2 regions of the Streptomyces sp. NBC_01433 genome follow, and region 2 is predicted to be linked to the other one. Evidence: riboswitches for the same ligand, from Rfam matches in the RefSeq annotation. Region 2 holds a riboswitch; the other holds the start of a gene.

Region 1 (3,398 bases), 5.3 Mb from region 2:
CCGGCGACCGCGGCGAGGAAGTCGACCGGTTCCTGCTGCCAGTCCGGCTCGAACAGCCGGACCCGGCCTCCGGTGGAGGGGCCGTCCAGCGGCGTGCGGCCGGCCCGGCAGAGCTCGGCGACGGCGGGCGGCGGCAGCGGCAGACCGACGGCGCCGCCGGGGTTCACCGCGATGCCGACCTGCGGGGGCAGGCCGCGGGCGAAGTCGCGGGCGGGTGCCACGGTGAAGGACATCTGGGTGCCGACGCAGGCCAGGAACTGCGCCTCGGAGCTGAACACGGGGACGTAGGCGACGCCCTCGATCTCCATCATCGGCAGGTCGAGGTCGGCGCTCTCCGGGCTGCCTCCGTTGGGCAGCGGCACCCAGACCGCGCTGCGCCCGAGCACCTCGACGAGCCGCCCGCCCGCCTCCGGGACGCCGATCGAGGCGACGAGCACGTCTTCGAGCTCGTTGGCCGGCCACCCCTGCTGCGGATGCGTCTGTGCCGGTACCGAAATGTCCACTGGCTCGGTGTCCCTCTCTCGACCGTGCGTTCCGGCGGAAACCCTAGCCTCCCCGGGACGTCGTCCGTCCAGCTGCCGGACGGACGACCGGGAGCCCGAGGGCTGTGCGTCCGCGAACGGGCCTGGCACGCCCGCTCCGGAACATCCGCTTCCGCCCGTTTGCTCCGACCGGCCCGCCCCCGGACGTCCATTTCCGCACGCCCACCCCTACACGTCCGCGAACGAGATCCGGCCGAGCACCCCGGCCGCCTCACGGTCCAGCAGCACCGCCGAGGCACACCCCGGGGGCAGCAGACCCAGCTCCGTGTCGTGCAGCAGCCGGCCGACCGAGCGCCGGTGCCGGGCGAAGGCGTAGCCGGAGACGCCCCGGCCGCGCTCGCGCTGCCCTTCGCGCGCCACTTCGGGCGTGACGTCGAGCAGGACGAGGTGGAGGATGCGGCCCCGGCGCCTGGCATGCCGGGCGAGCCAGCGCCGTACCCACGCCTGCGTACCGCAGTCGTGCACGACGACGGACTCGCCGGAGCGCAGCACCCGCCACAGCCCGAGATAGTGGGCCGCCCGGACCAGCGGGCGGTAGAGGGCGTACGGGAGTAAGCGGGGCAGCGCGCCGGCCCAGGTGTCCCGGGTGTCCTGGGAATCGATGGCGCGGTCCGTCACGGCCCGCCTGATCAGTGTCGACTTTCCGCTGCCGGGCAGCCCGGAGACCACCACCAGATCGCCCGCCGCGAAGTCCAGGCTGTGCGGGCTGCGCCCGGCCCGGTCCCGCAGATCACGCACCACCGGCGCGTGCGTGCCCAGCATTTCCCGGGCGGGTGCGCCCGGCTGCGCGGGCATCGCGCCGTGCGCCACCCCCGCGGTCGTCGCGTACCGCTGCAACGTCATCGCCCTCCCCCTGTCGGGTCACCCACACCTGCCCAAGAAGTGTAAAGAAAAGGTAATGCGGCACAACTGGGCCCGCCGCCCAAGTCGGTGGGGACCGGACGCCCCACTCTCCCGTACGGCATGCGATGATGAGCCCGCCAACTGCATACCGGCCGTTTGAATCCGCGCGGGAGAGTTCCGGCCACTGTGTGTGCCGGGCGCCGAAGGAGCAAGTTCCTCCCTTGAATCTCTCAGGCCCCGTACCGCGTGGATGAGGCAGATCTGAAAAGCGAGCCGCCCGGCGGCTCCACCCAAGGTGCAAGCCGAACCCGGCGAGGGCTGACCCCTTCAGGGCCTTTCGGCGAACCTCTCAGGTTCCGATGACAGATGGGGAGGGATCGCCCTCTGTCGTCATGCCCTGGAGCCGAATCCATGAGCAATGCCCCCCGTCACACAGCCCTCGACGCCCTGCACCGTTCGCTGGGCGCGACCATGACCGACTTCGCGGGCTGGGACATGCCGCTGCGGTACGCCAGTGAGCGCGACGAGCACAACGCCGTACGCACCCGGGCCGGTCTCTTCGACCTGTCACACATGGGCGAGATCACGGTCACCGGGCCGCAGGCCGCCGCCTTCCTGAGCTTCGCGCTGGTCGGCAACATCGCGACCGTCGGCACCGGCCGCGCCCGCTACACGATGATCGTCGGGAGCGACGGCGGCATCCTGGACGACCTGATCGTCTACCGCCTGGGCGAGAGCGAGTACATGGTCGTCGCCAACGCGGGCAACGCCCAGATCGTGCTGGACGCGCTGCGGGACCGGGTGGCCGGCTTCGACGCCGAGGTGCGCGACGACCGGGACGCGTACGCGTTGCTCGCCGTCCAGGGCCCGCAGTCGCCCGCCATCCTGAAGGCCGTCACGGACGCCGACCTGGATGGCCTGAAGTACTACGCGGGTCTGCCCGGCACGGTCGCCGGGGTGCCCGCGCTCATCGCCCGTACGGGCTACACCGGCGAGGACGGCTTCGAACTGTTCGTCGCCCCCGAGCACGCCGAGCAGCTGTGGCGGGCGCTCACCGAGGCCGGCGCCCCGCACGGCCTGATCCCCTGCGGGCTCTCCTGCCGCGACACGCTGCGCCTGGAGGCGGGCATGCCGCTGTACGGGCACGAGCTGACGACCGCGCTGACCCCGTTCGACGCGGGTCTGGGCCGGGTCGTGAAGTTCGAGAAGGAGGGCGACTTCGTCGGGCGCGAGGCTCTCACGGCCGCCGCCGAGCGCGCCGAGACCGCCCCGCCGCGCAAGCTCGTCGGCCTGATCGCCGAGGGCCGCCGGGTCCCCCGCGCCGGTTTCGCGGTCGTCGCCGACGGCAAGGTGATCGGCGAGGTCACCTCCGGCGCCCCGTCGCCCACCCTGGGCAAGCCGATCGCCATGGCGTACGTGGACGCGGCCTTCGCCACGCCCGGCACCGCGGGCGTCGGCGTGGACATCCGGGGCACGCACGAGCCCTACGAGGTCGTCGCGCTGCCGTTCTACAAGCGCGAGAAGTGACATCCGGGGCATTCCACCGCCCCGGAAGTGACACATTCGCGTCTCACACCGTAAGACCACCGTTCATCAGCACTCCCCCGCGTACAGGAGAATTCAGGTCATGAGCAACCCCCAGCAGCTGCGGTACAGCAAGGAGCACGAGTGGCTGTCGGCCGTCGAGGACGGCGTGGCCACGATCGGTATCACCGAGTACGCGGCCAACGCGCTCGGTGACGTCGTCTACGCCCAGCTCCCCGATGTCGGCGACACGGTGACCGCGGGCGAGACCTGCGGCGAGCTGGAGTCGACCAAGTCGGTCAGCGACCTGTACTCCCCGGTCACGGGTGAGGTCGTCGCGGCGAACCAGGACGTCGTGGACGACCCGTCGCTGGTGAACTCCGCTCCCTTCGAGGGCGGCTGGCTGTTCAAGGTACGTGTGGCGGAGGAGCCGGGCGACCTGCTCTCCGCAGACGAGTACACCGCGTTCTCCGGCAACTGAGACCCTAG
Region 2 (3,398 bases):
CGTCCACGACCTGGCCGAGGCGGGCGAGGCGGAGCTCGTACGGCTGGTGGGCAGGGCTCACGGTGTCTCGCTGCACCGGATGGCCCTGGGGCTGGACGACCGTCCCGTCGTCGCCGAGCGGGACGCCAAATCCGTATCGGTCGAGGACACCTTCGACATCGACCTGCACGACCGGGTGCGGGTGCGCACGGAGGTGGAGCGGCTGGCGGGCCGGTGTGTGGAGCGGCTGCGGGCGGCGGAGCGCTCCGGGCGCACGGTGGTGCTCAAGGTGCGCCGGTACGACTTCTCGACCCTGACCCGCTCCGAGACCCTCAGAGGGCCCACGGACGACCCCACAGTGGTGCGTGAGGCGGCCGCGAGGCTGCTGGAGGCAGTGGACACCACCGGGGGCGTACGGCTCCTGGGAGTGGGCGTCACGGGGCTCGCCGACTTCACCCAGGAGGATCTCTTCGCGCAGGCCGCCGATGCCCGGCACGCGGCGGAGGCGGAGGCCCAGGAAAGCACGGCGGCGGACGACGGCACGATGGACACCGGGGCCGCCGTGGAGGAAGCGGCGCAGGAGAGCGCCGAGCTGCTCGCCGCCCGGCTCTGGCCGGCCGGACACGACGTACGGCACGAGACGCACGGCCACGGCTGGGTGCAGGGGAGCGGGGTGGGCCGGGTGACGGTTCGGTTCGAGGAGCCGGGCGACGAACCCGGCCGTGTACGTACGTTCCGCGTCGACGACCCGGAGCTGAGTCCGGCCGATCCGCTGCCGTTGGTGCGGGACCCCGCCGACTATTCCTCCTGGCCGGCCAGCTTGCCGAAGTCGCGGTCCGGCCCGGTCTCCTCCGTGGGCGGGGAGTCCAGCCCGTAATGGCGGTAGAGCTGCAGTTCCTGCTCCGGGGAGAGATGCCGGCCGACGCCGAAGTCGGGCGCGTCCTTGATCAACGCGCGGTCGAAGGGAATCCGCAGCGAATCCCCGACGAGCTCGCTCGGTTCCAGGGGGACGAAGGCGTCTCTGCTGAAGAGTCCGGTGCGCACGGCCGCCCACTCCGGGACTCCGGTCGCATCGTCCAGATAGACCTCATCAACCGTTCCGATCTTGGCGCCCTCGCGGTCGAATGCCTTGCGGCCGATCAGGCTGCGCGGATCGATGTCGGTCTGCACGGTGCCTCCCACTGGTCGCAACTGCTCGGGTGGTCGCAACTACTCCACAAGCACTACAAAAGTGCAGATCCCAGGCATTGGCCACTCGAGAAATCCGGCACGGACCCCGCTGGTAGGCTGGCAGATGGCTGCTGACCCCGTGCGGGAGAGTCCTCCGGTGCAGAATCCGGAGGCGCCGAAGGAGCAAATCCTCCCCGGAATCTCTCAGGCCCCCGTACCGCACGGATGAGGTCACTCTGGAAAGCAGGGCGGGTTTCGTGCGGGCATGTGCCGGGACGGATCCCTCCCTCACCGACGGTGAAAGCCGGTGTGCCGTGAGGCGGGCCGGTGAAGCTCTCAGGTTGAGATGACAGAGGGGGAGGCCGTTCGGGCACCCACGCCGTGGTGCCCCTCGCAGGTCGTGACAGACCAGGAGGCCTCCATCATGACCCCCCGTCGCACCCCGCTCTCCCAGCTGGAACAGGGCATTCCGTTCGAGCAGCGCCACATAGGGCCCGATGGTGCGGCCCAGGCGAAGATGCTCGCCCAGGTCGGCTACGGCTCGCTCGACGAGCTCACCGCCGCCGCGGTGCCCGACGTGATCAAGAGCGCGGAGGCCCTGAAGCTTCCGTCGGCCCGTACCGAGGCCGAGGTACTGGCCGAACTGCGCTCGCTCGCCGACCGCAACCAGGTGCTCGCCCCGATGATCGGGCTCGGCTACTACGGCACGTTCACCCCGCCGGTGATCCTGCGCAACGTCATGGAGAACCCCGCCTGGTACACGGCCTACACGCCGTACCAGCCGGAGATCTCCCAGGGGCGGCTCGAAGCCCTCCTCAACTTCCAGACGATGGTCGCCGAGCTGACCGGGCTGCCCACCTCCGGCGCCTCCCTGCTCGACGAGGGCACCGCGGCCGCCGAGGCCATGGCGCTGGCACGGCGTGTCGGCAAGGTCAAGAACGGCGTCTTCCTGGTCGACGCGGACACCCTGCCGCAGACCGTCGCCGTGATCGAGACCCGCGCGGAGCCGACCGGTGTCGAGGTCGTCGTCGCCGACCTCACCGGCGGTATCCCGGCGGAGCTCGTGGAACGCGGCGTCTTCGGCGTGCTGCTCCAGTACCCCGGTGCCTCCGGAGCCGTCCGCGACATCAAGCCCGTGATCGAGCAGGCCCACGAGCTCGGTGCGATCGTCACCGTGGCCGCCGACCTGCTGGCGCTCACCCTGCTCACCTCGCCCGGCGAGCTGGGCGCGGACATCGCGGTCGGCACCACCCAGCGCTTCGGCGTGCCGATGGGCTTCGGCGGTCCGCACGCCGGGTTCATGGCCGTCCGGGAGAAGTTCGCCCGCAGCCTGCCCGGCCGCCTCGTCGGCGTCTCCGTCGACGCCGACGGCAACAAGGCGTACCGCCTGGCCCTGCAGACCCGCGAGCAGCACATCCGCCGCGAGAAGGCCACCAGCAACATCTGTACCGCGCAGGTGCTGCTCGCCGTCATGGCCGGGATGTACGCCGTCTACCACGGCCCCGAGGGGCTGCGGACGATCGCCCGGCGCACCCACCGCTACGCCATGATCCTGGCCGAGGGCCTGCGTCGGGCCGGCGCCGACGTCGTGCACGGCGCGTTCTTCGACACCCTGACCGTGCGGGTGCCCGGCAAGGCCGCCGCTGTGGTCGCCGACGCCCGCGAGCGCGGGGTCAACCTGCGCCTCGTCGACGCGGACCTGGTCTCCCTCTCCTGCGACGAGACCACGACCCGTACCCAGGTCTCCGCCGTCTGGGCCGCCTTCGGTGCCGACGGCGACATCGAGGCACTGGACGCCGCGGCCGCCGACACGCTGCCCGACACCCTGCTGCGCGACGACGACATCCTCACCCACCCGGTCTTCCACCAGCACCGCTCCGAGACCGCGATGCTGCGCTACCTGCGCAAGCTCGCCGACCGGGACTACGCGCTGGACCGCGGCATGATCCCGCTCGGCTCCTGCACCATGAAGCTGAACGCGACCGCCGAGATGGAGTCGATCACCTGGCCCGAGTTCGGCGCGCTGCACCCCTTCGCCCCCGCCGAGCAGGCGCAGGGCTTCCTCACCCTCATCCGTGAGCTGGAGGAGAGGCTCGCCGAGGTCACCGGCTACGACGCCGTGTCGATCCAGCCCAACGCGGGTTCGCAGGGTGAGTTCGCCGGTCTGCTGGCCGTCCGGGCGTACCACCGGGCCAACGGCGACGACCGGCGCACGGTGTGTCTCATTCCGTCCTCGGCCCACGGCACCA

Evidence for each region. A riboswitch is a leader RNA that binds a small molecule or an ion and turns the genes downstream of it on or off. The one in region 2 is predicted to bind glycine.
Region 1: it holds a riboswitch for glycine, as region 2 does, so the genes downstream of both, gcvT (glycine cleavage system aminomethyltransferase GcvT) here and gcvP (aminomethyl-transferring glycine dehydrogenase) in region 2, are expected to answer to the same signal.

Annotation. Positions count from the first base shown of each region.
Region 1 covers NZ_JAPEPM010000001.1:491,639-495,036, forward strand. Annotated here, with positions in the region: gene OG413_RS02100 (enhanced serine sensitivity protein SseB) at 1-503, opposite strand, end outside; gene OG413_RS02105 (AAA family ATPase) at 711-1,385, opposite strand; glycine riboswitch at 1,543-1,640, shown strand; gene gcvT (glycine cleavage system aminomethyltransferase GcvT) at 1,797-2,912, shown strand; gene gcvH (glycine cleavage system protein GcvH) at 3,013-3,390, shown strand.
Region 2 covers NZ_JAPEPM010000001.1:5,757,361-5,760,758, forward strand. Annotated here, with positions in the region: gene OG413_RS25790 (DNA polymerase IV) at 1-856, shown strand, start outside; gene OG413_RS25795 (PRC-barrel domain-containing protein) at 778-1,149, opposite strand; glycine riboswitch at 1,282-1,379, shown strand; gene gcvP (aminomethyl-transferring glycine dehydrogenase) at 1,574-3,398, shown strand, end outside.